DNA from 4 places in the Streptomyces sp. CLV115 genome. Region 2 is predicted to be linked to each of the others. Evidence: riboswitches for the same ligand, from Rfam matches in the RefSeq annotation. Region 2 holds a riboswitch; each other region holds the start of a gene.

Region 1 (7,553 bases), on a different contig from region 2:
CTGCTCCAGAAGCACCGCATCCTCACCCAGGTCTCGGGCGACCATCTGGAAGTGATCAAGCTGATTCCGCCGCTGGTGATCGACGAGGCGGACGTCGACCGGTTCGTCACGGCGTTCACCGCGGTGATGGACGACGCTCACAGCGGCGGTGGACTGATGTGGGACTTCGGCAGGACACTGGTGAAACAGGCCGTCGCCAACCGCTGAGCGCGGGTGCGGGCCGGAGCCGGCCCGGAGTGCTTTTGCCTGAGAGGCAAGAAATTTGCCTCTCAGGCAGGATTTTGGCCCAATAGGTACATGAATCCTCCAGACGGAGGGGCGGCCGACGAGCTGCCCGGGATCGCGCCACGGCTGCGCGATCTGCGCCGGAGCCGTGGTCTCACCCTGGAGACCGCCGCTCAGCGGGCAGGGCTCTCGCCCGCCCATCTCTCCCGGCTCGAAACGGGCCGTCGCCAGCCTTCGCTGCCGATGCTGCTCGGTCTTGCCAGGATCTACGGTACGACGGTCTCCGAGCTGCTCGGCGAGACACCCCCCGAACGTGACGCGATCATCCGCGGCGGGACGTTCGAGGGAGCCGAGGCGGACGGCTGGATGTACCAGCAGGCCGGCGGCTCCGGCCGGGCCATGCAGGCGCTCCGCGTCCGCGTCCCGCACGGCGCCCAGGGCGACCTCGTGCGCGTCCATCCCGGCGAGGAGTGGCTGTACGTGCTCGCCGGGCACCTCCGGGTCTGGCTCGGGGACACCGTGCACGACCTCGCGCCCGGCGACAGCGCGCACTTCGACTCGCTCACCCCGCACCGGATCACGGCCGTCGACCGCGACGGTGCCGAACTGCTCTTCGTCCACACCCTGATGCAGAGCCCCGCCGCCGAGCTGTGCCTCGGCAGCGGCATCCACCGTCGCTGAGACCGGCTCCACCGGTCGCCAGAGAGGACCGTCATGTCCGATTCGGAGAACTTCGACCCGCTGGGTTCGAAGAAGAACTACGAGGCCCAGGAGCGGAAGTTTCCGCGCGGTGTGGTGATCAGGCTGTTCGCCTACCTCATCGCCGGGCACATCTTCGCGGCCTTCCTCTACCTGCTCTTCGCGGTGGCAGGCAAGGGCTGACCGCGCCCGGCTCCTTCCGTCCGGATCGGGCCGGATCGGGCGCCGGGGCGCGAGCCCGGCACGATCCGGACGAGGGGCCCTAGCGGGCCTCGTCCAGGAGCCGGTCGCGCAGCCGGTCCCGGGCCTCGGGGGCGAGCTTCAGGCCCTCGGAGAAATAGCGGTCCGTGCTGCCCCAGGTCTCCTCGATGGTCGCGAAGGCCGCGGCGAGGTAATCGGCATGGGCGCCGAAGAGCGGGTTCAGCAGCTCCATCACCTCGGCCGACATGCCGTCCGCCGAGGTGTCGCTGCGCTGCACCCGGTAGCGGCGGTGGGCGTCGTTGGACTTCAGGTAGTCGGCCTCGATGGCCTCGGGCTCGACGCCGACGGCGAGCAGCGACACCGCGATCGACAGCCCGGCCCGGTCCTTGCCCGCCGCACAGTGCATCAGGGCCGGAACACTGTCCTCGGCCAGGGCGTGCAGCACCCGGCTGTGCTCGGCGGTGCGGTCCCGGATGATCGAGCGGTACGAGGCGATCATCCGGTTCGTGCCCTTGCCGTCGCCGAGGATCGAGCGCAGCTGCGCGACGTCGCCGTTGCGGACCATGTGCCAGAACTCCGAGCCGTCCGCCGGATCGGAGAGCGGGATGTTCACGCTTCGCACGCCGGGCAGTTCCACGTCCAGCCCGTCGAGCCTGCGGTCGGCGGCGTTGCGGAAGTCGAAGACCGTGTGCAGACCGAGACCGCCCAGGAACGAGGCGTCCTCGGCGGTGGCGTGCGCGAGGTGACCGCTGCGGAAGAGCCGCCCGTGCCGCACCCGCCGCCCGTCCGCGGTGGGCAGCCCGCCCACGTCGCGGAAGTTGCGGACGCCCGCCAGCTCGGGTTCCGTCGACGGGATCTGCGGCAACTGCTGCGTCACGGTGACTCCTGGAGTGTCTGGTGCCGGCGCGCGTCGCAGGCGAGGCCACTCCTGCGACGATACGACATTGATTCCTCAGGCAATCATCTCGGCCTTTCCCTGTCGATACCCGGGCGAACTCCGGTTCCCCCGCAGTGAATCCGCCGGGCGAATTCCTCGACGAACCGTTGCTCACACCCCGTCGATGGTCGATGATGTGCGGAACTGTTGGAATGTGGGGATGCGATGATCGAGACGGGCAACACCGGCCGGACCTGGCTGCTCACCGGGGCGAGCAGCAGCTACGCACTGCGACTGACCGAGCAGGACGAGCTGGTCCATCTGCACTGGGGGCCGAGGATCACCCTCGCCGCGGCGGAGGCGTTGGCCGCGGCCCCGGAACTGGACTTCAGGGCCTTCGAGTCCCACCTCGACGGCCGGGAGGAGTATCCGGTCGAGGGCGGCCCCAGGTTCGTCCGTCCGGCACTCTCGGTACGCACCGCGCAGGTCCGCGGCACCGAGTGGGCCTTCGACGCCGCCGAGGCGGACGGGGACGAACTGCGGATCGGCTTCACCGACTCCGTGCACCGGCTCGCCCTGACCCTGCACTACCGGATGCGGGACGACTCCGATGTCGTGGAGCGCTGGGCCACCGTCGCGCACGCCGGACCGGACGGCCCGCCGCTGGAGCTGCTGCGCGCCGATGCGGCCGCCTGGTCGCTGCCGGCCCGCGACGGCTGGCGGCTGAGCCGGCTGCACGGACGCTGGGCGGCGGAATCGCGACTTGAGCGGGCGGAGCTGCTGCACGGCGAGAGCGTCGTCTCCAGCAGGCGCGGCCACACCGGCCACCAGTTCCTGCCGTGGGTCGCGCTGGACGCCGACGGTGCCGCCACCGAGGAGAGCGGCGAGGTGTACGGCTGCGCGCTCGGCTGGTCCGGATCGTGGCGGATCTCCGTGCAGCGGCTGCCCGACGGGCTCGTGCAGATCACCGGCGGTGCCGGATACGACGACGCCGGTCTGGTCCGGCTGGTGCCGGGGGAGTCGTACACCACGCCCGTCTTCGCCGGGCTGTGGAGCGGGCAGGGGTTCGGCGGGGCGAGCCGCGCCTGGCACGCCTGGCAGCTGGCCCATGTGATCCCGGACGCGCAGAACCCGCGGCCGGTGCTCTACAACTCCTGGGAGGCGACGGGCTTCGACATCTCGCTGGACCAGCAGCGGGTCCTCGCCGAGCGGGCCGCCGCGATGGGCGTCGAGCTCTTCGTCGTGGACGACGCGTGGTTCGGGCAGCGGACCAGCGACCGGGCCGGGCTCGGGGACTGGACGCCGAATCCGGACCGCTTCCCCGGTGGGCTGAAGCCGCTCGCCGACGAAGTGCACGGGCTCGGCATGCAGTTCGGCATCTGGGTCGAACCGGAAATGGTCAATGCCGACAGTGATCTCTATCGCGCCCATCCCGATTGGGTGCAGCACTTTCCCGGGCGGGCGCGTACGGAGTACCGCAACCAGCTGGTGCTCAATCTGGCCCGCCCCGATGTGCGGGAATATCTCTGGGAGCAGCTGGACACACTGCTCTCCGGCACGCCCATCGACTATGTGAAATGGGATTTCAACCGCTGCTTCACCGATGCGGGCTGGCCGGGCGAGGACTACCCGCAGAAGCTCTGGGTCGAGCACGTGGAGGGCCTGTACGCGCTGATCGACCGGCTCAGGGCCGCGCACCCCACGGTCGCGTTCGAGTCCTGCTCGGGCGGCGGCGGCCGGGTCGACCTGGGGATCATGTCCCGCACCGACCAGGTGTGGACCTCCGACAACACCGACCCGCTCGACCGGCTCGCCATCCAGGAGGGCTTCGGACACCTCCACCCCGCGCGGGTGATGGCCGCCTGGGTCACGGACAGCCCGAACCACCAGCTCAACGGCCGGGTCAGCTCGCTGCGCTTCCGGTTCGTGAGCGCGATGGCCGGAGTGCTCGGGGTCGGCGGGGACCTCACCGAATGGAGCGAGGAGGAGCTGGCCGAGGCCCGGACCTGGGTGGAGCTCTACAAGGAGATCCGGCCCGTCGTGCAGCAGGGCGCGCTGTACCGGCTGCGTGCACCGCGCGGCGGACTCAGCGCGATCCAGTACGTCCACGGGGACGACGCCGTGGTCCTGATGTGGCTGGAGGCGCAGCGGTACGGGGAGCGGTCCCCGGCCCTGCGACTGCGCGGGCTCGACCCGGAGGCGACCTACACCTGCCTGGACACCGGGGCGGTGCACCACGGTTCGACGCTGCTGCACCAGGGGCTGCACACCGGACTTCGCGGTGATCTCGACGCACGCGTGCTGAGGCTCCGACGCGGATGACGGGCCCCTTATGTCCGTAATGCAGGCATTTGTCTGAACATCGCCTGCTTATAGGGGACATGAGGGTTGCCTCGTGAGCGGGATCATATCCGTGACGGTGTGTGGTGACGGAAGAGTCGGGCAATCCGTGCGCGGCGCGGAATGCCAAGATCCTTAATCCACGGAGTGTGACCGGAATTCCGCGTCGATTTCCCGGCGCGGAATCCGGCGTGGAACCCATGGCTTGTTCTCGCCGTCCCGACTCGCTTACGGTCACCGCAATCCGGACGGACCGCCTAATCCTGCCGCCGCCCGGAATTCACATCCACTCATCGCGTGGCAGGAGCGGGGGAACCAGGTAAGCCGCCGGCCGGAGAAATCCGGCCGGCTCGGGGTGAAGTCGCGCTCAGCGCGGCCGGGCATCTCCAGCCCGAACCCGACAGCTCACCTCGCAGGCGCCGGAGAGGAAATACGCCATGCCCATATCGGGTAAGCACCGTCGTCCGAAGCTCAGCACCATCGCCCGTGGCGTCGCCGCGGTCGGCGCCGGCGGCGCCGTCGTCGCGCTGCCGCTGCTCGGCGCCACCGGTGCCCAGGCCGCGGAGCAGTCCGTCCCGGCCGCCGCGCCGCAGCCGGCCGCCGCCACGCACGCCGCTCCCGTCGCGCAGAAGCAGGCCGCCACCACGACGTACTCCGTCGTCTCCGGCGACTACCTGTCGAAGATCGCCGCCGAGCACCAGGTCAAGGGCGGCTGGCAGCAGCTGTACCAGGACAACCGCGAGGTCGTCGGCGAGAACCCCGGCCTGATCTTCCCGGGCATGAAGCTGACCCTCGGCGCCAAGGCCTCCGGCAACGCCGCGCCCACCGGCGCCGGCACCGGCTCGTCCCTCCCGTCGAAGGCGCCCTCCGTCACCGTGAAGTCCGCCCCGGCCAAGACCTCGTCCGCCCCGGCGACCAAGGCCCCGCAGACCGAGGCCCCGGCCTCCGCCCGGAGCAGCGCCTCCGGCTACGTCCACCCGGTCCCGGGCAACCACACCACCGGTTACCGCGCCTCCGGCTCCAACTGGTCCAGCGGCAGCCACACCGGCATCGACTTCCCCGTCGCCACCGGCACCAGCGTCAAGTCCATCACCTCCGGCACCGTCGTCACCGCCGGCTGGGGCGGCGCCTACGGCAACCAGGTCGTCATCAAGCACGCCGACGGCCACTACTCGCAGTACGGCCACCTGTCCTCCATCTCCGTCTCCGCGGGTCAGGCCGTGAGCGCCGGTCAGCAGCTCGGCCTCTCCGGTGCCACCGGCAACGCCACCGGCCCGCACCTGCACTTCGAGGTCCGCACGGGCCCGGCGTACGGTTCGGACATCGACCCGATCGCCTTCCTGGCCTCGCACGGCATCTCCGTCTGAGCCGAACGGCCGGGCAGCTGAATCACCGGGCATGATCCGAGCGACACGGAAGGGGCGGTGCGCGGCGGCGCACCGCCCCTTCACTTATTCCCCCTTTACCAAAAACTGACCGGGTGGCCTATCTCACCACCCGTCAACCCCTTATTACGGTCGCGTAGGTCACATTCGGCAGTGCAGGATAAGCGTTTGTGGCAGACGATTCGAGAAAAAACCAACGTGGCGTCAACAACCGACAGAGCGTCATCGGGTCGTACGCGGCTATCGGCGACAGCTTCACCGAGGGAGTCGGCGACCCCGGCCCGGACGGGAAATTCGTCGGCTGGGCGGACCGTTTCGCGGTACTCCTCGCGGACCAGCTCCCGGACCCCGATGCGGCGACCGGCACGGAAGGTTCCGCGCACGGGAATTTCAGGTACGCCAATCTCGCCGTACGAGGACGCCTCCTCGACCAGATCGTCGAGGAGCAGGTGCCGCGCGCCAAGGAGCTCGCACCCGACCTGGTGAGCTTCTGCGCGGGCGGCAACGACATCATCCGGCCGGGCACCGACCCCGACGACGTGGCCGAGCGCTTCGAGCGCGCGGTCGCCGAGCTGACCGGCGCGGTCGGCACGGTCATGGTCACCACCGGCTTCGACACCCGCGGCATTCCCGTGCTGCGCCATCTGCGCGGCAAGATCGCCACGTACACCGCCCATGTACGGGCCATCGCCGACCGCTACGACTGCCCGGTCCTGGACCTGTGGTCGCTGCGGTCCGTCCAGGACCGGCGGGCCTGGGACGACGACCGGCTCCACCTGTCGCCCGAAGGGCACACCAGGGTCGCGCTGCGCGCCGCCCAGGTCCTCGGCCTCGACGTACCGGCCGACCCCGACCAGGAATGGCCGCCGCAGGCAGAGCGCGGCACCCTCGAAGTACGGCGCGACGACATCCACTGGGCGCGCGAGTACCTGGTCCCGTGGATCGGCCGGCGGCTGCGCGGCGAGTCCTCCGGGGACCACGTCGAAGCGAAGCGCCCGGACCTCCTGCCGCTCTAGGGTCTTTCGTCCGGATCGGGCCGGATCAGGGAGCGGGGTCCGGTGCCGTGCATTGCAAGGCGGAGGAGGGAGTCAGCTGGCTCTCCCCTGTCCGAGCGGAGCCGGGAGCTCGGGGAGGGCGCGTCGGCGACCGGCGACAACGCGGCGGGGCGCGGCACCGGTGCACACGGGACCGGCATGATCCGGACGAGAGGCCCTGGACGGCGTCCGGGGCCGTGGTGCCGTCGCCCGCCCGGCCCGCCGGGAATCAGGTCGGTCCGGCGATCGACGGCGGCACAGCCGCCGGGATCCGCTCCAGCACCCCGCCGGCGAAGACGTCGTACAGCGGCAGTGTCTCCAGGTGCACATAGCCGATGTGGCAGTCGCAGACCGCCAGCGGACAGGCGCGCGGACCGAGCGCCCGCCGGTAGCTCCCGTCATAGAGATTGCCCAGCTCCGCCGGGACGAAATGGCATCGCCGCACGGTGCCGTCACCGTCCACCGAGATGACCGACTCACCGGTCCGGCAGGGCAGCCCCGCCGACCGGTGCGGATGCCGGCTGTAGGGGAAGAGCGGGTCGACGGCCGTCCAGCGCTCCGCCTCCTCGTCCGAATACGTGTGGCCCTCCGCCGCGTTCACCCAGAGATAGACCTCGTCCGGCAGCGCGGCGCGCAGCCGTCGCGCCTCGTCGAGATGGTCGTCGAGCCCGACCACACCGACACTGTGCCGGATGCCGAGCGCGGACAGCTCCTCGCACTTGGTGAGGAACCGCTCGTACGGCGTCTGCCCCGGGTGGTACGTGCACCACAGCGCGATCTTCTCGCGGCCCG
Region 2 (7,553 bases):
CGACACCGCGGCCGGCGACCTGATCGCGCAGCTCATGTACCTGGAGCACGACGCACCGGACCGGCCGGTGTCGCTCTACATCAACTCGCCCGGCGGCTCGTTCGGGGCCATGTCCGCGATCTACGACACGATGCAGTACCTCGACTGCGAGGTGGAGACCTACTGCCTCGGCCAGGCCGGCTCCTGCGCCTCCGCACTGCTCGCCGCGGGTGCTCCCGGCCGGCGGCACGCCCTGCCCGGCGCGAGGATCGTCGTACAGCAGCCCGGACTCACCGAGCCGGTGCAGGGGCAGCCCTCCGATCTGGAGATCGAGGCACGGGAACTGGAACGGGTCCGCGCGATGCTCACCGCCCTGCTGGCCCGTCACACGGGCCACACCGAGGGGCAGATCACCGCGGACACCGAACGCGACCTCATCCTCGACGCGGCGGGCGCCAAGGCGTACGGGCTGGTGGACCACGTCCTGGAGAGCCGGAACTCCGCACTGCCGCCGCACGGCGCGAGGTGAACGCCCGATGCGACCACCGGAGTTCCCGCCGCTGCCCGCGCTGACGCGCGCCGAGGGGGAGTTCATCGACCGCTATCTCGAAGTCCTCGACCAGGTCGGCCGGATCAACCCGGCCCGCGGCGGGGACACCTACGGCGCGCTCCGCGCCGCTCAGGCACTCGTCGCACACTCACGCACACTGCGGGACGCCCTCGCGTTGATGCACGAGCGCGGCGAGGCGCAGGTCCACGCGGCCACGCTCGCCCGTGCGCTGCGGGTACTGGACGGGGAGCGGCGGGCCGGGCGCGTCAGCGTGCCCCCGGCACCGTCGAGTTGACCGGCCCGCGCGGTCCGCGCGCACGGCGCGGATCCGGCCAACTCCCCCTGGCCCGGCGCCCGGCGGCCGTCACCCGGCTCCCGTACCCGACACGCCCGACCACCCCACCGGAATTCCTCGCTCGTTCGGCGTAGGAAGTCCCCCTCAGGAGGGACCGCTCAACTTGCGTTTTCCGCGTGGACAGTGAACGGAATCAACCCTTCCGCCCCAGGTACGCACCTGGTCGGGGCCACCGGTGAAAGCCGCGGGAATCACCATGTCCACCCGAACGGATCAGTCGTGAGGAGCCTCACATATCCCGGTTTCAGCTCGGAAATCCGGCAGTCGGTGAGTCAAGATCCCTGGGACGACAAGCCCCCGCCACCGCGGCGGGGCGGTCCGGGCGGACGCCGAGTCCTGCCGCCGTCCGGATGCCTGGTCGACGAAAGTGGATCGGCAGGAGTGGAGGACCCGAGCACAACGGGTCGACCTGAACACCGGTCGACCCTCGGGGTGAAGCCGCCGAACGCGGCCGGGCAACTTCGCCAGCCCGAACCCGACAGGTCATCCTTCACAGGCGGCTGACGAAGGGTTGCGCATGACTGCGCAGGTTCATGTCCCGTCTCTGCTCGTCCGGGCCGGTACGGCCTCGGTTCTCACGCTCGCCGCCGTCGGTGGCACCATGTTCGCTCCGGGCGCCGCGACGGACGCCCAGGCCGCGACGCTGTCGATGAAGGCGCTCAACGTCGCGGCGTCGAAAAAGGGCTCGCCGTACAGCTGGGGGGGCACCGGCCCCAGCCGCTTCGACTGCTCGGGGCTGACGCTCTATTCGTTCAAGAAGGCCGGCAAGAAGCTCCCCCGCACGGCCCAGCAGCAGTACAACCGGACCCGCCACATCTCGGCCTCGCACCGCAAGCGCGGCGATCTGGTGTTCTTCCACTACGGCCGCAGCGTCTACCACGTGGGGATCTACGCCGGCAAGGGAAAGATCTGGCACTCGCCGAGGACCGGCGCCGTGGTGCGGCTGGAGAAGATCTGGACCAAGAGGGTCTACTACGGCCGGGTCCGCTGAGGCACGGCCCGGCCGGCGATCCGGGGCCGCCGGCCGGGCCCGCCCGCGGCCGGTGGCCCGGCCCGGTGGCCGGCCCTCCCCCGCTCAGTGCGGCAGCGGACCGGTCACCAGCACCAGGCCCGGCGCGGTGAGCGCCACGCCGCTGTCGGTCCGGCGGCTGGTTCCCGCCTCCTTCCGGCGGACGATCTCGGTGGTGCACCGCGGTGACCGGGCGAGCGCCGCCGCGGCGACGCTCCAGGCACTGTTGCGCAGCGGGTTCGGGCGGGCGGCGTCGGCGCGGCGGCCGGGCGGCGAGGCCGGGCGAGCGCGTCGGTCAGCGCTGCACGGGGATGCTCCACGGCAGCGCGATCCACACCGTCTTGCCGCCGTCGGCGGTGGGGGTGACGGTGAGCCGGCCCCCGCACTCCTTGGCCAGACTCCGGATGATCACCATGCCGCGTCCGTTGTCCTGCTGGACGGCGGCGGGAAGTCGCCGGGGCCAGCGGGGGTGACTGTCCGTCACTCCGAGGTGCAGTTGCTCCTCCCGCTCCAGCCGGAGGTCCACGGTGAACGTGGGCGACTGCCCGAAGGTGTGCTGGACCGCGTTGGTCGCGAGCTCCGAGACGATGAGCTGGATGCTGTCGGCGAAATCGGTGTCGGTCGCCAGGCCCCATTCGGTGAGCACCCGGGCCACGTACCTGCGGGCTGCCGAGACCGAGACCGGCTCGCTCGGCAGAGTGACGTTTGCTTCCTGATGGTCTGCCATGGCGAGCCGTCCCTTTCCCACCCGTGCCGACCCGCGATCGGTACGGATTGCGCTTCGCGCCAGATTGCCACTGATGCTGCCCGCTGTGACGGCGTTCCACCAAGATATGCATATATCTGTCGCTCGAAGCGGTGAACCCTGCCACGCAAGACCGGATGTGGACGGCACACTGTCCGCTCGGCATCAGAGGGAGGGAGGCCGCGGATGCAGCACGGCCCAGCGGTTCGACGCCGCAAGCTCGGGGAGGAGCTCCGGAGTCTGCGCCACGCGTCGGGACTGACCAGTCGGGACGCGGCGCGGATGCTCGGCTGGCACCAGTCGAAGGTGAGCCGGATCGAGACCGGGGTGAGCGGGGTGCGGCCGGCCGATGTGACCCGGCTGCTGGACACGTACGGCGTGGACGACACCCGGCTGCGGGATCTCCTGGCGACGCTCGCGGGTACGGCGGGCGGTGGCGGCACCGGCTGGTGGCACGCCTATCGCGGTCTGATCCCGCCCCAGTACCGCGACTTCATCAGTCTGGAGTCCCAGGCCCGGACCGCGCGCACGCTGGAGACCTCGGTGGTGCCGGGGCTGTTGCAGACGGCCGACTACGCGCGTGCGGTGACCCGGGCGTCACTGGACGGGCTGCCGTCCGGCCAGCTGGACTCGCTGGTGGAGGTGCGGCTGGCCAGGCAGGGGGTGCTGCGGACCGATCCACCGCTGCGGCTGAGCGCGGTGCTCGACGAGGCCGTGCTGCGGCGCCAGGTCGGCGGGTGCCGGGTGATGCGGGAACAGCTGCGCCATCTGGCCCGGGTGGCTCAACTGCCCCATGTGCAACTCCAGTTGCTGCCGTTCTCGATGGGCGGCTATGCCGGCCTCACCGGGCCTTTCGTTATCTTCTCATTTCCGAGCACTTCTGATCTGGATGTGGTCGTTCTCGACCATTTGACGAGTAGCCTCTACCTGGAGCGGAAAGAAGACCTTGCGGCGTACAGCTCGGCCTTCCGCACGATGCAGGCTCACGCGCTGTCGCCGGAGCACTCGTTGGACCTGATCGCCGCGATCGACCGCGACGGTCGGTGACTTCGGACCGCCCGAGGGGGCCTCATGTCGGATTGCCTCGCACAGCACGGCTTACGTTGGCGGCGCAGCAGCCGCAGCACGGGTATGAACAACTGTGTGGAGGCGGCGCCGTTCGGTGACGAGCGGCTGGCCGTGCGGGACTCCAAGGATGTGTCCAGGCCGCCGCTGCGGTTCACCGCGGCGGCCTGGACCTCGTTCGTCGCCGGTCTGCGCCTGGATTCGGTCAGCTGACGGGGGCGGTCCGACGCACCACGGACACCGCGGTGGCGATCTGCTCCTCGGTCAGATCGGCCCGCGCGGTGAGCCGCAGCCGGGACACCCCGTCCGGCACCGACGGGGGCCGGAAGCAGCCCACCAGGATTCCGGCGGTGCGGCAGTCGGCCGCCCAGCGCACCGCCGCGTCCGCCGAGGGGGCGCGCACCGAGACCACGGCGGCGTCCGGCCGTACGGCGGCCAGGCCGGCGCCGGTGAGCTGCTCGTACAGTGCCGCGGCGACCGCGCGGGCCCGGCCTGCCCGCTCCGGCTCGCGGCGCAGCAGCCGCAGGCTTTCCAGCGCGGCGCCCGCCGCGGCCGGCGCGAGGCCGGTGTCGAAGATGAACGTACGGGCCGTGTTGACGAGGTGTTCGACGACCCGGGCCGGTCCCAGGACCGCTCCGCCCTGACTGCCCAGGGACTTGGAGAGGGTGAGCGTGGTGACGATGCCCTCGTCGCCCGCGAGACCGGCGGCGGCGAGCGCCCCTCGGCCGCCGTCCCCCAGCACGCCCAGGCCGTGTGCGTCGTCGACGAGCAGTGCGGCGCCCCCGGACCGGCAGACGTCGGCCAGTTCGGGCAGCGGTGCCGCGTCGCCGTCGACCGAGAAGACCGAGTCGGTGACGGCCAGCGCCCGGCCCCGGTGCGCCTGCAGGGCCTTGCGCACCGCCCCGGGATCGGCGTGCGGAACGATGGCGGTTCCGGCGCGGGAGAGCCGGCAGCCGTCCACGATCGAGGCGTGGTTGCCCGCGTCGGAGACGATCAGCGAGTCATGGCCGGTGAGCGCCGTGACGGCCGCCAGGTTGGCCGCGTAGCCGGACGACAGCACCAGGGCCGCCTCGAAACCGCAGAATTCGGCCAGCTCGCCCTCCAGCTCGGCGTGCAGTGCGGTGGAGCCGGTGACCAGCCGGGATCCGGTCGCGCCCGCACCCCACTCGCGCGCGGCCCCGGCCGCGGCTGCGGTGACGTCGGGGTGCCGCGTCAGGCCCAGGTAGTCGTTGCTCGCGAGGTCCAGAAGTGCGGACTCGGCGGGCCGGGGGCGCAGGGTACGGACGAGTCCGGCGTCCGCGCGGCGGCACGCCTCGGCGTCGATCCAGTCGAACGGGTCGAAGGGCATGAGCGGTCCCTTTTGTAGGCAGCTCACAGACCCTAACCGTGCCTGCAACAGGTCATGGTGTGGCAATACACACACCCTCGGCAGGCTCTGTTGTCCGGTTCCTCCTTGGCTGGAAGCCGTGCGGTAGGCCAGGATCTTGGCCATGGACCTCCTGAACACGCTGGTGGACAAGGGCCTGCGGCGCGAGCTGCCGACCCGCGAAGAAGCGCTCGCCGTACTGGCGACCTCCGACGACGATCTGCTCGAAGTGGTGGCCGCGGCCGGAAAGGTACGCCGTCAGTGGTTCGGGCGGCGCGTGAAGCTGAACTATCTGGTCAACCTCAAGTCCGGTCTCTGTCCCGAGGACTGCTCGTACTGCTCGCAGCGGCTGGGCTCCAAGGCCGGGATCCTGAAGTACACCTGGCTGAAACCGGATGAGGCGTCGAAGGCCGCCGCCGCCGGGGTGGCGGGCGGGGCGAAGCGGGTGTGCCTGGTGGCGAGCGGCCGCGGTCCGACGGACCGCGATGTCGACCGGGTGTCGGAGACCATCGAGGCGATCAAGGAACAGAACGAGGGCGTCGAGGTGTGCGCCTGCCTCGGTCTGCTCTCCGACGGGCAGGCCGACCGGCTGCGCTCGGCGGGCGCCGACGCGTACAACCACAACCTGAACACGTCCGAGGCCACGTACGGGGACATCACCACCACGCACACCTATGCGGACCGGGTGGAGACGGTGCACCAGGCGCAGGCCGCCGGGCTCTCGGCGTGCTCGGGGCTGATCGCCGGCATGGGCGAGAGCGACGCCGACCTGGTCGATGTCGTCTTCTCGCTGCGTGAACTGGACCCGGACTCGGTGCCGGTGAACTTCCTGATCCCGTTCGAGGGAACACCGCTGGCCAAGGAGTGGAACCTCACTCCGCAGCGCTGCCTGCGGATTCTGGCGATGGTCCGGTTCGTCTGCCCAGATGTGGAGGTACGGCTCGCGGGCGGGCGCGAGGTGCATCTGCGCTCGATGCAGCCGCTGGCCCTGAACCTGGTCAACTCGATCTTCCTGGGCGACTACCTGACCAGCGAGGGCCAGGCGGGTCAGGCGGATCTGGACATGATCGCGGACGCCGGTTTCGAGGTGGAGGGAGCGGGCACGACCACGCTGCCCGCGCACCGTGCGGAGTCCGGCGGCGGCTGCGGTTCGCACGACGGCGGCTGCGCCCCGTGCGGAGAGTCGCCCGGGGAGGCCGCGGCCGGGTCGCCGGACGTTCCGGCCGCCCGCACGGACCTGGTGGCGGTCCGCCGTCGCGGCGCGGGAACGGACCTCGCCCCCAATGCCTGAGGCGCTCTCCCCGGCCGAGCTGCGGTCCCTGGACCGGGCGCACGTCTGGCATCCGTACGGCCCGATGCCGGGCCGTCAGGAGCCGCTGGTCGTGGAGTCCGCGTCCGGGGTACGACTGAAACTGGCCGAACCGTCCCACGGACAGGGCGAGTTGATCGACGGCATGTCGTCCTGGTGGTCGGCGGTGCACGGCTACAACCATCCGGTGCTCAACGAGGCGGCCCGTGATCAGCTGGGCCGGATGAGCCATGTGATGTTCGGCGGGCTCACCCATGAGCCCGCCGTGCGGCTGGCCACCCGGCTGGTCGAGATCACCCCGGAGCCGCTGCGGCATGTCTTCCTCTCCGACTCGGGTTCGGTCGCCGTGGAGGTCGCGGTCAAGATGTGCCTGCAGTACTGGCGCTCGGCCGGGCGGCCCGCCAAGCAGCGGCTGCTGACCTGGCGCGGCGGCTATCACGGGGACACCTGGCAGCCGATGTCGGTGTGCGACCCCGAGGGCGGCATGCACGAGCTGTGGTCGGGGGTGCTGCCCCGCCAGGTCTTCGCCGACGAGCCGCCGGCCGGTTTCGACACGGAGCCGGACGCCGCGTACGTACGGCATCTGCGGGAGCTGATCGCCGAGCACGCCGACCGGCTGGCCGCGGTGATCGTGGAACCGGTGGTACAGGGCGCGGGCGGGATGCGGTTCCACTCCCCCGCTTATCTGCGGGTGCTGCGCGAGGCGTGCGACGAGCACGAGGTACTGCTGGTGTTCGACGAGATCGCCACGGGCTTCGGCCGTACCGGCGAGCTGTTCGCCGCCGGGCACGCGGGCGTCTCCCCCGATGTCATGTGCGTGGGCAAGGCGCTGACCGGCGGCTATCTGACGATGGCGGCGACGCTGTGCACCTCCCGGGTGGCGGAGGGCATCTCCAGCGGCGAGGTTCCGGTGCTCGCGCACGGGCCGACGTTCATGGGCAATCCGCTCGCCGCCGCGGTGGCGTGCGCCTCCGTCGATCTGCTGCTCGGCCAGGACTGGCAGCGGGAGGTGAAGCGGATCGGCACCGGGCTCGGGGAGGGCCTCGCCCCGGCGTCCGGACTGCCCGGGGTGCGGGATGTGCGGGTGCTGGGCGCGATCGGTGTCGTACAGCTCGACCATGAGGTGGACATGGCGGCCGCGACCCGGGCGGCGGTACGGGAGGGCGTGTGGCTGC
Region 3 (7,553 bases), on a different contig from region 2:
TTGGCGACCGCGGCCAGTTCCGAAGAGACCAGCTTGCGCAGCTCGGCGTCCGATTCGAGGATGGCGGTCAGCTCGTCGATCTCGCTGTTGAGCCGGTCCCGCTCGCTCTCCAGCTCGATCCGGTCGAACCGGGTCAGCCGGCGCAGCGGGGTGTCCAGGATGTACTGCGTCTGGATCTCGCTCAGCGAGAAGCGCTCGATGAGCCGCTCCTTCGCCTGCGCCGAATTGTCACTGGACCGGATGATCCGGATGACCTCGTCGATGTCGATCAGCGCGACGAGCAGGCCCTCGACCAGATGCAGCCGGTCGCGGCGCTTGCCCCGGCGGAACTCGCTGCGCCGGCGCACCACGTCGAAGCGGTGGTCGAGATAGACCTCCAGGAGCTCCTTGAGCCCCAGCGTGAGCGGCTGACCGTCGACCAGCGCCACGTTGTTGATGCCGAAGGACTCCTCCATCGGCGTCAGCTTGTAGAGCTGCTCCAGCACCGCCTCCGGCACGAAGCCGTTCTTCACCTCGATGACCAGGCGCAGGCCGTGCTCGCGGTCGGTCAGGTCCTTCACGTCCGCGATGCCCTGGAGCTTCTTGGCCGAGACCAGGTCCTTGATCTTGGAGATCACCTTCTCCGGGCCGACGGTGAAGGGCAGTTCGGTGACGACCAGACCCTTGCGGCGGGCCGTCACGTTCTCCACCGAGACGGTCGCGCGGATCTTGAACGTGCCGCGGCCGCGGGCGTACGCGTCCTTGATGCCGCCCAGGCCCACGATCCGGCCGCCGGTGGGCAGGTCGGGACCGGGCACGAACCGCATCAGGGTCTCCAGGTCCGCGCCCGGATGCTTGATCAGGTGCCGGGCGGCGGCGATGACCTCGCCCAGATTGTGCGGCGGCATGTTGGTCGCCATGCCGACCGCGATCCCGGACGACCCGTTGACCAGGAGGTTCGGGTACGCGGCGGGGAGAACGGTCGGTTCCGTCTCCTGGCCGTCGTAATTCGACTGGAAAGCGACGGTGTCCTCGTCGATCGACTCCGTCATCAGTGACGTCGCGTCGGCCATCCGGCACTCGGTGTACCGCATGGCGGCCGGCGGGTCGTCGTTTCCGAGCGAGCCGAAGTTGCCGTGGCCGTCGACCAGGGGGAGCCGCATGGAGAACGGCTGCGCCAGACGGACCAGCGCGTCGTAGATCGACGCGTCGCCGTGCGGGTGCAACTTACCCATGACCTCGCCGACGACGCGGGCGCACTTCACGAAGCCGCGATCGGGGCGCAGGCCCATCTCGTTCATCTGGTACACGATGCGGCGGTGCACCGGCTTCATGCCGTCGCGGGCGTCGGGCAGGGCCCGTGAGTAGATCACCGAGTACGCGTACTCAAGGAAGGAGCCCTGCATTTCGTCGACGACGTCGATGTCGAGGATCTTCTCCTCGAAGTCGTCCGGCGGCGGGGTCTTCGTGCTGCGGCGGGCCATCGCTGCTGCGACTCCTTCACGGATTCTGTTCGGGCAACCTCAGGTTCTGACGCGGACCATTGTGGACCGCCGCACTGACATCGCCGACCTCGACCCGTCCCAAGAGGCGTTCCGGGCCCCGGTCGAGGTGCTTTCGCGCCCCGCCGCGCGGGGGATGCGTCCCCCTTTCACGCGAACTTCCGGGTTACGGGAACTTCGCCACGCGCCCGTGCGCTTGCCTAAAGTGGCAGGTCTCGCAGGAAATCCAGTATCGCGATCGAAGGGACGTACATGCCCATGGGTCACACGGCCACCGCTCAGGCCGGCTCCGGCGGCTTGACAGCGACCGAGCACCGCCTGGCCAACGGCCTGCGCGTGGTGCTCTCCGAGGACCATCTGACCCCGGTCGCCGCGGTCTGCCTCTGGTACGACGTCGGCTCGCGCCACGAGGTCAAGGGACGCACCGGGCTGGCTCACCTCTTCGAGCACCTGATGTTCCAGGGCTCCGGCCAGGTCAAGGGGAACGGCCACTTCGAGCTGGTGCAGGGGGCCGGCGGCTCGCTCAACGGGACCACCAGCTTCGAGCGCACCAACTATTTCGAGACCATGCCCACGCACCAGCTGGAGCTGGCCCTGTGGCTGGAGGCCGACCGCATGGGCTCGCTGCTCGCCGCGCTCGACGAGGAGTCCATGGAGAACCAGCGCGACGTCGTCAAGAACGAGCGCCGCCAGCGCTACGACAACGTCCCGTACGGCACGGCGTTCGAGAAGCTGACGGCGCTGGCCTACCCCGAGGGCCACCCGTACCACCACACCCCGATCGGCTCGATGGCCGACCTGGACGCCGCGACCCTGGAGGACGCGCGCACCTTCTTCCGTACGTACTACGCGCCCAACAACGCGGTGCTCTCGGTGGTCGGCGACATCGACCCCGAGCAGACCCTCGCCTGGATCGAGAAGTACTTCGGCTCCATCCCGTCCCACGACGGCAAGCAGCCGCCGCGCGACGGCACGCTCCCGGAGGTCATCGGCGAGCAGCTGCGCGAGGAGGTGCGCGAGGAGGTCCCGGCGCGGGCGCTGATGGCCGCCTACCGGCTGCCGCACGACGGCACCCGCGAGTGCGACGCGGCGGACCTGGCGCTGACCGTGCTCGGCGGCGGCGAGTCGTCGCGGCTGCACAACCGCCTGGTCCGCCGGGACCGCACGGCCGTGGCGGCCGGGTTCGGGCTGCTGCGGCTGGCCGGCGCGCCCTCGCTGGGCTGGCTGGACGTCAAGATGTCCGGCGGTGTCGAGGTGCCGCAGGTCGAGGCCGCGGTCGACGAGGAGCTCGCCCGGTTCGCCGCCGAGGGCCCCACGCCCGAGGAAATGGAGCGCGCGCAGGCCCAGTTGGAGCGCGAGTGGCTGGACCGCCTCGGTACGGTCGCCGGCCGCGCCGACGAACTGTGCCGGTTCGCCGTGCTGTTCGGTGACCCGCAGCTCGCCCTGACCGCCGTTCAGCGGGTGCTCGACGTCACGGCGCAGGAGGTGCAGGCGGCCGCCAAGGCCCAGCTGCGCCCCGACAACCGCGCGGTGCTGGTCTACGAGCCGGTCGAACCGGCCGAGCCCGCGGACGCGGCGGACACCGACGAGACCGACACCGACGCGCACGAAGGGGCGGACCAGTGACCGACGCTGCCGCGACTGGAGTTTCGATGCAGTACCACCCGCAGCCGGCCCCCGGCACCGCCCGCCCCTGGGCCTTTCCCGCGCCCGAGCGCGGCGCCCTGCCCAACGGCCTCACGGTGCTGCGCTGCCACCGCCCCGGCCAGCAGGTCGTGGCGGTCGAGATCTTCCTCGACGCCCCGCTGGACGCCGAGCCCGAGGGCCTCGACGGCGTGGCCACGATCATGTCGCGGGCGCTGAACGAGGGAACCGACAAGCACACCGCCGAGGAGTTCGCCGCCGAGCTGGAGCGCTGCGGCGCCACGCTCGACGCGCACGCCGACCACCCCGGCGTCCGGGTCTCCCTGGAGGTCCCCGCCTCCCGGCTGGCCAAGGCCCTCGCGCTGGTCGCCGAGGCGCTGCGGGCGCCGGCCTTCGCCGAGAGCGAGATCGAGCGGCTGGTACGCAACCGGCTCGACGAGATCCCGCACGAGCAGGCCAACCCGGCCCGGCGTGCCGCCAAGCAGCTCTCCAAGGAGCTGTTCCCGGCCACGGCGCGGATGTCGCGCCCGCGCCAGGGCACCGAGGAGACGGTGGAGCGGATCGACGCGGCGGCCGTGCGCGCCTTCTTCGACGCCCACATCAGGCCGTCCACGGCGACCGCCGTGGTGGTCGGGGACCTCACCGGCATCGACCTGGACGTCCTGCTCGCCGACACCCTCGGCGACTGGTCCGGAGACACCGCCGCCCCGCGCCCCGCCCCGCCGATCACCGCCGACGACACCGGCCGGGTGGTCATCGTCGACCGTCCGGGCGCGGTGCAGACCCAGCTGCTCATCGGCCGGATCGGCGCCGACCGGCACGACAGCGTGTGGCCGGCCCAGGTGCTCGGCACGTACTGCCTGGGCGGCACGCTCACCTCGCGGCTCGACCGGGTGCTGCGCGAGGAGAAGGGCTACACGTACGGCGTGCGGGCCTTCGCCCAGGTGCTTCGCTCCTCGGCCCCGGGCTCCGCCTCGGGGGCGACCGGTGCCGCGATGCTCGCCATCAGCGGCTCGGTGGACACCGAATCCACCGAGCCGGCGCTCAAGGACCTGTGGACGGTCCTGCGGACCCTGGCGGCCGAGGGCCTGACCGACGAGGAGCGCGAGACGGCCGTGCAGAACCTCGTGGGTGTGGCGCCCCTGAAGTTCGAGACGGCGGCCTCCGTCGCGGGCACCCTGGCCGACCAGGTCGAGCAGCACCTGCCGGACGACTACCAGGCCCAGCTGTACGCCCGGCTCGCGGAGACCGGCACGGTCGAGGCGACCGCGGCGGTCGTCAACGCCTTCCCGGGTGACCGGCTGGTCACGATCCTCGTCGGCGACGCGGCCCGGATCGAGGAGCCCGTCCGTGCCCTGGGCATCGGAGAAGTGTCGGTGGTCACCGGCTGACAATCAGCCCGCCACGGCATGTGCCGCCCGGCATTTCATTGCATATCGGTACATGGGGAAGGCCCTCGCGAGCGCGATCTCGCCGGGGTCTTCCTTTTTGTCCGTTCTGGGGGGAGGTTGCCTGTCTGCCCTGTGGGATGCGCTACAAAACGGCCTGTCCGTTTGGTGAATGAAAGCGGCCCCGCTTAGCGTCGGCTCGACTGCCCGTCACTCGTATGCCGCATCCGCGACGTACCGGACAGTCATCGCCGAGTCCCCGTCAGGCGCGAGCCCGGGGAGCCGGGGACCCACGCAGTCCCTGGGGTGAATCGGACGTCTGAGCCCGGATGGGGCCGGGGCGTCCGTAGGAGACCTTCCTGCTCCGAACCCGTCAGCTAACCCGGTAGGCGAGAAGGAAGGAAAGGACCAGCCACTTCATGGCGTTCACCCGTGCCACCGGGAAGCACCGTGCCCCGAGCCGACTGACGCGCGGCAGCGCGAAGGCCGTCGGCGTCGCGGCTCTGGCCACCACCGGCGTCATCGGCGGCCTGGCCGCTCCCGCCTTCGCGGCGGACTCCGGCGCCCCCTCCGTGAGCGATGCCGGCCTCAACCAGGTCATCGCCATCGACAAGACCCTTGCCGAGCGGATCGACGCCCAGGCCGACGTCCAGCAGCACCAGGCCGATGTCGCCGCGAAGGCCAAGGCCGAGGCCCACCGGAAGGCCGAGGCCAAGAAGAAGGCCGAGGCGAAGGCCAGGGCAGTGGCCGAGGCCGAGGCCGAGGCCAGGCGCGCTGCCGAGGCCCGCGCCGAGAAGGCCCGCGCCGCCCGGTCCGCCGAGCGCGCCCGCCTGGGCTTCTTCCAGCTCCCGGTCGCCGGTTCGTACGTGAGCACCGGCTACAAGTCCAGCGGCTCGCTCTGGTCCTCCGGCAGCCACTCCGGCATCGACTTCCACGCCGCCTCCGGCAGCTCCGTCGTCGCCGTCGGCGCCGGCACGGTCGTCGAGGCCGGCTGGGGCGGCGCGTACGGCAACAACATCGTGCTCCGGATGACGGACGGCACGTACACCCAGTACGGCCACCTCTCCTCGATCGGCGTCTCCGTCGGCCAGAGTGTCGGCGCGGGTCAGCAGATCGGCCTCTCGGGCTCGACCGGCAACTCCACCGGACCGCACCTCCACTTCGAGGCCCGGACGACCCCGTCGTACGGCTCCGACGTGGACCCGGTCGCGTACCTGCGCGCCCATGGCGTCCGCGTCTGACCGACGCCCACCGCACCACCTCGTCGAAGGCCCCGGCAGCGCGCCGGGGCCTTCGGTGTGCCCGCCGCCCCCGACCGCCCGGGACGACCGGCACCGAACAGTCCCGCGACCAAAAGATATTCATGAATTTCCGCCCGGCATCGGAAATGCGGCCGCATTGCAATAGAGTCGCGGAACAGGCTTCGGCCGGCCGCGATTCGCGGGGATCGAGACGGAGGTTCGGACATGCGCATTCCGGCGCATTCGGTATGCACGGCAATCCGTGACGACATCGTCTCCGGTGTCTTCGAACGCGGCAGCCGGCTCACGGAGGAACTGCTGGCCCGCCGATACGGGGTCTCCCGCGTCCCGGTACGGGAGGCGCTGCGCACCCTGGAGTCCGAGGGCTTCGTGGTCACCCGGCGGCACGCGGGCGCCTGCGTCGCCGAGCCCACCGAGCGCGAGGCGGCCGACCTCCTGGAGGTCCGCACGCTGCTGGAGCCGCTGGGCGCCGCCCGCGCCGCGCAACGCCGCACCGAGGCGCACCTCAAGGTGCTCCGCGGTCTCGTGCGGCTCGGCCAGGACCGGGCCCGGCGGGGCGAGGGCGACGATCTGCGCGCGCTGGGCGGCTGGTTCCACGAGACGCTGGCACAGGCCTCCGGCAGTCCGGGCCTGATCGCGCTGCTCGCCCAGCTGCGGCACAAGATCGACTGGATGTACGTGGTCGAGCAGTCGGCCCGGCCGGTGGATTCCTGGGCCGAGCACGGGGCGATCGTGGACGCGGTGGCACGCGGCGACGCGGAACGGGCCAGGGCGCTGGCCGCCCATCACGCGGAACGGGCCGCGGCCGCGCACCGACCGCGCCGGTGGCCCGGCGGGCCCGGGGCCGGCCGGGTGAGGACCTCGCAACATTCCGTGAACGCCACAGGTGTCCGGAATTAACAATCGCGCCGTATACAAAGAGAAGTCGCCGCGCGGGGCGCGTCCCGGGCGGTCAAAATTCTGCCCGCCAGAATTCCGCCCGCGTGAATTCTGTCCCGTCTGGATTCTGCCCTGCTCGAATTCTGCTTCGCCCGGATTTCGCGTGTCTGAATCCTGGGGGCCGGAACTCGTTCGGCAGGCGCCGGGAAACAAAAGAGCCGCGGCCCCGGTTCAGGGTGCCACGGCTCTCTCGCGGAGGGTGTTTCAGACGGTCTCCGGGAGCTCCTCAAGTCCCTCGGCGACCAGCTTCGCCAGGCGGTCCAGGGCGGCTTCGGAGTCGTCGGCCTCGGACGCGAGCACGATCTCCTCGCCACCCTGCGCGCCGAGACCGAGAACCGCGAGCATGGAAGCGGCGTTCACCGGGTTGCCGTCGGCCTTGGCGATCGTCACCGGGACGCCGGAAGCCGTGGCGGCACGGACGAAGATGGAAGCGGGGCGGGCGTGCAGGCCCTCGGCCCAACCGACGTTGACGCGGCGCTCAGCCATGGTTCTGCCCTTCACGAATCAAAAGTTGTCTAGACCAGTCTCTCACGCGGTGCGCAGTGCTCCGGCCGGCCCCGGGAACAGCCCACAACGCCCGCGTACCCGCCGATCGGCCCTCTCAGACTGCCCCGGCCCCGAGACCTACGCGACCGCTGACGGAGCCGTACTCTTTGCCCATGCAGCCCGCGCCGGAGCAGAGTCCGCATCACGCCTATCCCGACCACTGGGAAGCGGACGTGGTGCTCCGCGACGGAGGCACCGCGCGCATCAGGCCCATCACCACGGACGATGCCGAACGGCTGGTCAGCTTCTACGAGCAGGTCTCCGACGAGTCGAAGTACTACCGGTTCTTCGCC
Region 4 (7,553 bases), on a different contig from region 2:
CAGGGTCGCGGACGTGGTGCTGTCCATGGCGGGCCATCTCCTCGTACGCCGAGATGGGGACCGCACCCCGTTCGGCCCGCCGTGACTCCGGCGCCCCGAGAACCGCGGGCGGCGACGGCCACCGTGGCTGATGCCTCAAGCCTCCTCGCGGTCCTGGCGCCGTGCCAGTCCGCCGGACCGCCCGGAGGGAGACATACGCGCCGTTCCGGGGGCGGGCGGGAGCGACGTCAGACGAGGAGCTTTGTCTTCGCCCGCTGGTACTCCTCGTCCGTGATGGCGCCCCGGTCCCTCAGCTCGGCGAGCTTCGCCAGGTCGTCGACATGACTCCCCTTCTTCGTGGCGTCGCCGCCCGCGTCGGAGGTGCCGGCGGCCTCCCGTACGTACGCCTTGAAGGCCGCGTCGCGGTCCTGGGCTTCCTTGATGTCCCGCTTGCTCATGGACTTGCCACGGACGATCACGTACACCAGGACGCCGAGATACGGCAGCACCAGCGTGAGGATCAGCCAGCCGGCCTTGCCCCAGCCGCTGAGGTCGTGGCTGCGGAAGATGTCCGTGATGACCTTGAACAGCAGGAACAGCCACATGACCCAGAGGAAGAACCAGAGCATGGTCCAGAAGAGGTCGAGCAAGGAGTAGTCGTCCACGGTTCGCTCCCCGATCAGCGCGAGTTCATCGCGTCGGCAGGATGGAAGATAAAACAGTCATATCACCGCATATCTGCCCCCGCTCGTCGATCGCCGGGCGCCCGCGGGCACCGCTGCGCCGGGGCGGGTGCGGAGTACCGTGGAGTTGTCGAGGGAGGCTCCGGCCTCCAGGAGGCGGGGTCGCCTCGTGTCCATGAAGCGGTGCGGGACACCGTGCGGTGAGCGGCGTGAGCAGGCGTACGCAGGGAAGCTCACGAGGGCGACGCATGCGCCGGGCAGATGAGTCCGCCCGCAGCCCGGTCGGGGCGGTAGGCCGTGTCACCGTGCCGATTCCGTCCGACGGTCCGGGCGAGGTACTGGTGGCGGTACGGGGCGGGTCCGAGGCCTACACCGCCTGGGCGGCGACGTCGATCGACAGGGACGCGCGCGTCGTTGTCGTCGACACGGTCTCGGCTCGCGGCGTGATCGTGGAACGCCTGCCGTCCTGAGCGGCCGAGCAGTCGCTCACTCGACGGAAGCAGTGTCGTACGGCAGGAGTCTTCCCATGTTCTTCTGGCACGTTCCCGCCCCCAACGAGGCGATGCTCATCTCCGGTTCCAAGGGACAGACGCTGGACACCCAGTTCCGGATCGTCACCGGGCACGGCAGTTTCGTGCTCCCGGTGAAGCAGAAGGCGCGCATGCTCTCCCTGGCGCTGCGCGAGGCGGAGATCACCGAGGACTGCGTGACGCAGCAGGGCATCCGCCTCAACGTCCGGGCCGTGGCCGTCTTCAAGGTCGGTGACGACGCCGTGTCCATCGCCAACGCGGCCCGCCGCTTCCTGACCGAGCAGGACCAGATGGAGGAGCTCGTCGGGCGGATCTTCGCCGGGCACCTGCGCTCCATCGTCGGCGGACTGACCGTGGAGCAGATCATCCGCGAGCGCAACCGGGTCTCCCAGGAGGTCATCGCGGGCAGCCACGGCGAGATGGAGAAGCTCGGCATCGTCGTGGACGCCCTCCAGATCCAGGAGATCGACGACGCCACCGGCTACATCAAGAACCTCGCGGCCCCACACGCCGCCGCGGTCGCCAGCCAGGCCCGGATCGCCGAGGCCAAGGCGGACCAGGAGGCCAGCCAGCGCGAGCAGCAGGCCGCCGCGCTCAAGGCGGAGTACGAACGCGACACCGCGATCAAGCGGGCCGGCTTCCTCGCCGAGACCGAGCAGTACAACGCCCGCGCCGCGCAGGCCGGGCCGCTCGCGCAGGCCAGGGCCTCGCACGAGGTCATCGAGGAGCAGACCGCGCTCGCCGAGCGACAGGCCGCGCTCGCCGCCCAGCGGCTGGAGGCGGAGGTCCGGCGCCCGGCGGACGCCGAGGCGTACCGGCAGCGCACCCTGGCGGAGGCGGCCCGCGACCGGGTCAAGTTCGAGGCCGACGGCGGCGCGTACACCGAGCGGGCCCTCGCCCAGGCACAGGCCGACGCCAACAGCGTGCGCGCCGCGTCGCTGCGCGACGGCAACCAGGAGCTCATCGCCGCCAACCGCATCGTGGAGAACCTGCCCGCGCTGGCCGACGCGGCCGCCCGGGGCATGTCCGGCGCCGACCTCACCGTCCTCAACGGCACCAACGGTGTCAACGAGATGGCGGCCGGCGTCGTCAGCCAGGGGCTGGCGATCCTCCACTCGCTGCAACGCGGTGCCAACCCGGTGAAGCAGCCGGCCGTCCATGGCAAGGCCGATTCCATGCCCCGCATCTCCGAGACGAATCAGTCCGCGAATCAGTGAGGTTCGAACCGGTGGCGGACCGGTCCGCGAACCGGTCCGCGAACCGGTCCTGGAACCAGTACTGGCGCGGTTCGGTGAGGGGGGGTGAGGGCGGGTGAACCCGAGTGGTCAAAAGGGCGCCGGGGATGGCGTAGAGTTGTGTTCACCGACGCGGGGTGGAGCAGCTCGGTAGCTCGCTGGGCTCATAACCCAGAGGTCGCAGGTTCAAATCCTGTCCCCGCTACTGAAGAATTCAGGCCCGGCACGCACACAGCGTGCCGGGCCTGAATTCGTTTCGCCGTGTCCCGGGCGGGCCATGGCGCACATGCCCCCTTGTGTTCCTCTGTGTCCCCTCCCGGGTTGTGTCCCCTCCCGTGTTCCCTGCGATCCCCGCGTCCCCGTGTCCCTCCATTGGCCGACGAGGAGTCGCCGCTTCGGTCCGGTCCGGTGAGCCTGGGGGTGGGGCGCGGTACCGTCCGCAGCCGCGCGCGTACCGGGCAGGAGACCACAGGTGTGGAAGCGGGAGAAGCGGCGCGGCAAGCACGCCGGGAGCGGTGCCCGCACCCGGCGGTTCGTCCGCGCGCTGCCTCCCCTGATGATCCTCGGCGGGCTGCTGTTCGACGCCCTCACCCCGCCCATTTTCACCGCCATCCCGCTGTTCGTGGCCGCTCCGCTGATCGCCGCCCCCTTCTTCTCGCTGGCCAGCACCATCCGTACCGGTATCGCTTCGATGCTGGCCGTCATCGTGCTGCGCCTGTACAGCAGCACGCTGCCCGAGGCCGTGCCGCTGATCGAACTGCTGACCCTGGCCACCGTCTCGGTCCTCGCGGTCGTGATCAACGGGGTCGTACGGCGCGGCAACGAGCAGCTGGCCTCCGCGCGGTACATCGCGGAGACCGCCATGCGCGCGGTGCTGCCGCAGCCGGCCGACCGGACCGGCGGGCTGCAGGTCGCGGCGCGGTACGAGGCGGCGCAGGCGGACGAGTTCGTCGGCGGTGACCTGTTCGCCGTGTCGGACACCCCGTGGGGGGTGCGGCTGGTGGTCGGGGACGTGAGGGGGAAGGGGCTCGACGCCGTGGAGACGGTGGCGGTGGTCATCGGGGCGTTCCGCGAGGCGGCCGAGCAGGAAGCCTCGTTGGAGGGGGTGGCGGGACGGCTGGAGCGGGCGCTGGCCCGGGAGGAGGCGCGGCGGGGCGGACTCGACGTGCTCGAAGGGTTCATCACGGCCGTGCTGGCCGAGATCCCGACCGGGCTGTCCCGGGTGCGGATCGTCAACCGCGGGCACCCCGAGCCGATCCTGCTGCATCCGGACGGGGCGCTGGACGTGCTGAAGCCGTCGGTGCCCGCGCTGCCGCTCGGGATGGATCTGGGGGTGTGGCCGGAGTGCACCGACGAGTGGGACCTGCCGGCCGGGACGACGCTGCTCTTCTACACGGACGGTCTCTCCGAGGCGCGGAACACCGAGGGGGTCTTCTACGATCCGGCGGCCCGGCTGCGCGGGCGGCTCTTCCCGGGGCCCGAGGAACTGCTCTCCGCCCTGACCGACGACGTACGGCTGCACACGGGCGGCGAGTCGACCGACGACATGGCGCTGCTCGCGGTCGCGCGCCCGGCCGAGGGGCAGCCGGACCGGCGAAGGACCGTGCCGATCGTGGGTGCCGAGGAGGCGTGACGGGGCGATGCCACCGTGCGTAACCGAAAGGCACCGCTCCGCATAACGTTTGACGCAACGTCAGAATCAGGGTAGTGACTGAGGGTCGGTCAACTCGTCCGATTCCACCCACTTGTGTCCCGTAAAGTCCAGGCCAAGGAAGTGAACGATCAGTTGGAACGGCTTGGAATACGGCCCCGGTGTCTATTAACGTTCGATAACGCAGCGCGGTCGTCCCAGCCGTCGTCAGTGGCGGCACCGCGCGCGAGCGCCGAATTCCGCAAGGGAACCGGGGAACCACCTACATGGGGTGAATCGGGCACCTGTGTCTCGTGAGAGGCAGAGGGGCCCGTAGGAGACCTTCCTGCTCCGAACCCGTCAGCTAACCCGGTAGGCGAGAAGGAAGGAAAGGAGTGCGCCCCCGTGGCGTCCAACAAGCCTGCCCCCGAGGCCCCGTCCCGGTTCGAATCCGACTACGGCACCGAGTCCGGAGGCGACTTCACCGGCAATTTCACGGCTGAGTTCACCGGTGAGCCCGACCGTGGCTGGGACGAGTGGAACCCCACCGAGGAGTCCGTCCGCCCGGTGCGCGGCAGGCACCGCGTCGCCAAGCAGCGCAACGGCCTCGCCCGCAGCTCCACGGTGCTGGGCGTCGGCGTCATAGCGGCGGTCGGCGCGGGTGGCATGGCAACCGCGCAGAGCAAGCCCCCGGTCTCCATCTCCGTGCCCGACTCGATCAAGGACAACCTCCCCGACGCCAAGTCCCTTCCGGGCGTGGGGGCTTTGTTCTCCGGCGAGTCCGAGGCCGACAAGACCGAGGTCGCGGCCACGACTGCCCCGCTCACCACCGCGGGCATCACCACCGCCGAGGCCGAGCAGGGCACGACGGACGCGGGCGAGGCGCTCCGCGCCCGCATCCTCCAGCAGGCCGAGCAGCAGCAGGACGCCGCCGACGCCGAGGCCAAGGCGGCCGAGGAGAAGAAGGCCGCGGAGAAGGCGGCCGCCGAGGCCAAGAAGCAGCAGGACGAGGCCGAGGCCAAGGCCGCCGCCGAGAAGAAGAAGGCGGAGGAGGAGGCCAAGAAGAAGGCGGAGGCGCTGCGGCTGGCCAAGCTCGCCGCCAGCTACGCCATCCCGACCTCCTCGTACACGATCACCTCGACCTTCGGCGAGGCCGGCTCGATGTGGTCCTCCGGCTATCACACGGGCCTCGACTTCGCGGCCCCGACCGGCACCCCGATCAAGGCCATCCACGGCGGCACGGTCAAGTCGGCGGGCTGGTCCGGCGCGTACGGCTACCGCACGGTGCTCGAACTCGACGACGGTACCGAGCTGTGGTTCTGCCACCAGTCCTCGATCGGCGTCAGTGTCGGCCAGAAGGTCAGCACCGGCGAGACCATCGGCCGGGTCGGCGCGACCGGCAACGTCACGGGACCGCACCTCCACCTGGAGGTCCACACCGCCGGCGGCACGGGCATCGACCCGATGGCCTGGCTCCGCGGCAAGGGCCTCAACCCCTGATCCGACGCCCACCTCGTGGGCCGCTCGATCCCAGCCGGTCCGCCGGCCGATGAACCCCGGCAGTCCTGACGCTCACCCCCCGACGTCAGGGCTGCCGGTCTGTTCGTGGGCGGGACGGGGGAGTGGTGAGTTCCTGGAACTGCCGGTACCCGGAAGGGGTGTCGCCGGAGCCGGAAGGGGGCCTGTCGGCGCAGTGGTTCCGCCGGAACAGCGGTCCAACCGGAACAGTGGTTCCGCCGGAATAGCGGGTGCACCGGAATCCGTTGTTTTACCTATGACTTCTCTTCGTAAGCTGGGCCCTTCCGACCTTCAGGTCTTCCCGCTCGCTCTCGGTGGCAACGTCTTCGGCTGGACCGCCGACGAGGCACAGTCGTTCGCCGTTCTGGACGCTTACGCCGCGGGCGGCGGCAACTTCATCGACACCGCCGACGGGTACTCGGCCTGGATTCCGGGCAACGAGGGCGGCGAGTCCGAGACCGTCATCGGCAAGTGGCTTGCCGCACGCGGCAACCGCTCCGACATCGTCGTCGCGACGAAGGTCAGTACCCACCCCCGGTACAAGGGGCTCGCTCCCGCCAACATCAAGGCCGCGGCCGAGGAGTCGCTGCGCCGGCTCGGCACCGACCACATCGATCTGTACTACACGCACTTCGACGACGAGACCGTGCCGGTCGAGGACATCATCACCGCCCTGGACCAGCTGGTGAAGGAGGGCAAGGTCCGGGAGATCGCCGCCTCCAACATCGGCTCCGAGCGGCTCCAAGCCTCCCTGGACTTCTCGGAGCGCGAGGGCCTGGCCCGTTACGTCGCGCTTCAGCCGCACTACAACCTGGTTTCCCGCGACACCTACGAGGGCGAGCTCCAGGACACGGCAGCCCGTGCCGGGCTCGGTGTCGTGCCCTACTTCGCGCTGGCCGCCGGCTTCCTCACCGGCAAGTACCGTCCGGGCTCCTCGGTGGAGAGCGCGCGGGCGGAGGGCGCCCGGCAGCACCTGGAGTCGGAGCGGGGACAGAAGGTCCTGGCCGCGCTGGACAAGGTCGCCAAGGAGCGCGACGCGGAGATCGCGACCGTCGCGCTGGCCTGGCTCGCATCCCGGCCGACCGTGGTCGCGCCGATCGCCTCGGCCCGTACGGTCGAGCAGCTGCCCGCACTGCTGGCCGTCGCGGACCTCACGCTGACCGAGCAGGAGCTGGCCGAACTCACCGAGGCATCCGCCTGACCGCCTGATCCGCCCGGCTGTCTGATCCGCCCGGCCCGCAGGGTCTGCCCGATCCGTCGATCCATCGATCCGTCGATCCGTCGATCCGTCGGGCAGGCCTCAGCGCGGGGGCTGCTGCGGCATCAGATAGGGATTGTGCCCGGGGCCGGGGCCGGGGCCGGGGCCGGGAACGGAGCCAGGGCCGGGGTATTGGGCATGCGGGTGCGCCTGCGCCTGGGCGGGGCCGTTGAGGTATGCGCCGTACCCCGTGGGTGGAGTGAACTGCTGGGCGTACGGGAGCGGCGGCAGGCGGTGGGGGCGCAGGAGTCCGGTCGCCTGTGCCGCGTACGTCAGGGCGGGGGCCGCCACCTCCCTGCGCTGCCACAGGTGGTGCAGCAGCTCCAGCTCGCGTTCGGCGAAGTCCGGGCCGGTCGTACCGCGCCGGGCCTGGAGGCGCAGCGCGGCCAGTGAGGTCGCGAACGATTCGTACTCGGCGACGGCGCGGGCGGCCGCCTTCCCGTGGGCCTCCGCGGCCTGCGCCGCGGCCTTCGCCTGCGCCGCCTGGACAGAGGGGCCGGGCACGGAGCCCGGCATCGTTCCCGGCACCGCCCCCGGTATGGATCCGGGCGCCCAGCCGGGCCCGTACGGGGTGTACTGGCTTCCCCGGGCCGCGACGGCGTACTGGCGGCGGGCCGCGTCGCGGGCAAAGCCGCGGGCCCGCATCGAGGAGAGGGCGAGCGGTTCCGCCGGGCTCAGCCAGCCCGCCGCCGCATAGGCGGGCAGCTCGGCGGCGAGGGT

The links. Region 2 has a riboswitch for cyclic di-AMP ahead of AADR41_RS03900 (C40 family peptidase). Riboswitches for the same ligand answer to the same signal wherever they lie in the genome.
Region 1: it holds a riboswitch for cyclic di-AMP, as region 2 does, so the genes downstream of both, AADR41_RS02615 (LysM peptidoglycan-binding domain-containing M23 family metallopeptidase) here and AADR41_RS03900 (C40 family peptidase) in region 2, are expected to answer to the same signal.
Region 3: it holds a riboswitch for cyclic di-AMP, as region 2 does, so the genes downstream of both, AADR41_RS15240 (M23 family metallopeptidase) here and AADR41_RS03900 (C40 family peptidase) in region 2, are expected to answer to the same signal.
Region 4: it holds a riboswitch for cyclic di-AMP, as region 2 does, so the genes downstream of both, AADR41_RS34395 (M23 family metallopeptidase) here and AADR41_RS03900 (C40 family peptidase) in region 2, are expected to answer to the same signal.

What each region holds. Positions count from the first base shown of each region.
Region 1 is NZ_JBCEWQ010000004.1:87,714-95,266, forward strand. It holds gene AADR41_RS02590 (aspartate aminotransferase family protein) at 1-207, shown strand, start outside; gene AADR41_RS02595 (helix-turn-helix domain-containing protein) at 298-906, shown strand; gene AADR41_RS02600 (DUF6126 family protein) at 940-1,107, shown strand; gene AADR41_RS02605 (tyrosine-protein phosphatase) at 1,187-2,002, opposite strand; gene AADR41_RS02610 (alpha-galactosidase) at 2,228-4,324, shown strand; cyclic di-AMP (ydaO/yuaA leader) riboswitch at 4,620-4,776, shown strand; gene AADR41_RS02615 (LysM peptidoglycan-binding domain-containing M23 family metallopeptidase) at 4,780-5,709, shown strand; gene AADR41_RS02620 (SGNH/GDSL hydrolase family protein) at 5,898-6,743, shown strand; gene AADR41_RS02625 (STM4011 family radical SAM protein) at 6,991-7,553, opposite strand, start outside.
Region 2 is NZ_JBCEWQ010000006.1:73,039-80,591, reverse strand. It holds gene AADR41_RS03910 (ATP-dependent Clp protease proteolytic subunit) at 1-508, shown strand, start outside; gene AADR41_RS03905 (hypothetical protein) at 516-824, shown strand; cyclic di-AMP (ydaO/yuaA leader) riboswitch at 1,226-1,398, shown strand; gene AADR41_RS03900 (C40 family peptidase) at 1,402-1,875, shown strand; partial or broken gene AADR41_RS03895 (LysR family transcriptional regulator) at 2,006-2,152, shown strand; gene AADR41_RS03890 (ATP-binding protein) at 2,189-2,620, opposite strand; gene AADR41_RS03885 (helix-turn-helix domain-containing protein) at 2,825-3,685, shown strand; gene AADR41_RS03880 (DUF397 domain-containing protein) at 3,710-3,916, shown strand; gene AADR41_RS03875 (8-amino-7-oxononanoate synthase) at 3,909-5,051, opposite strand; gene bioB (biotin synthase BioB) at 5,194-6,360, shown strand; gene AADR41_RS03865 (adenosylmethionine--8-amino-7-oxononanoate transaminase) at 6,353-7,553, shown strand, end outside.
Region 3 is NZ_JBCEWQ010000035.1:52,386-59,938, forward strand. It holds gene AADR41_RS15225 (DNA gyrase/topoisomerase IV subunit A) at 1-1,463, opposite strand, end outside; gene AADR41_RS15230 (M16 family metallopeptidase) at 1,734-3,107, shown strand; gene AADR41_RS15235 (M16 family metallopeptidase) at 3,134-4,516, shown strand; cyclic di-AMP (ydaO/yuaA leader) riboswitch at 4,753-4,919, shown strand; gene AADR41_RS15240 (M23 family metallopeptidase) at 4,933-5,754, shown strand; gene AADR41_RS15245 (GntR family transcriptional regulator) at 5,980-6,675, shown strand; gene AADR41_RS15250 (HPr family phosphocarrier protein) at 6,919-7,200, opposite strand; partial or broken gene AADR41_RS15255 (GNAT family N-acetyltransferase) at 7,374-7,553, shown strand, end outside.
Region 4 is NZ_JBCEWQ010000154.1:9,314-16,866, forward strand. It holds gene AADR41_RS34365 (FAD-binding oxidoreductase) at 1-27, opposite strand, end outside; gene AADR41_RS34370 (SHOCT domain-containing protein) at 228-644, opposite strand; gene AADR41_RS34375 (hypothetical protein) at 968-1,132, shown strand; gene AADR41_RS34380 (SPFH domain-containing protein) at 1,189-2,409, shown strand; tRNA gene AADR41_RS34385 (tRNA-Met) at 2,559-2,632, shown strand; gene AADR41_RS34390 (PP2C family protein-serine/threonine phosphatase) at 2,900-4,060, shown strand; cyclic di-AMP (ydaO/yuaA leader) riboswitch at 4,299-4,451, shown strand; gene AADR41_RS34395 (M23 family metallopeptidase) at 4,463-5,557, shown strand; gene AADR41_RS34400 (aldo/keto reductase) at 5,832-6,776, shown strand; gene AADR41_RS34405 (PrsW family intramembrane metalloprotease) at 6,876-7,553, opposite strand, start outside.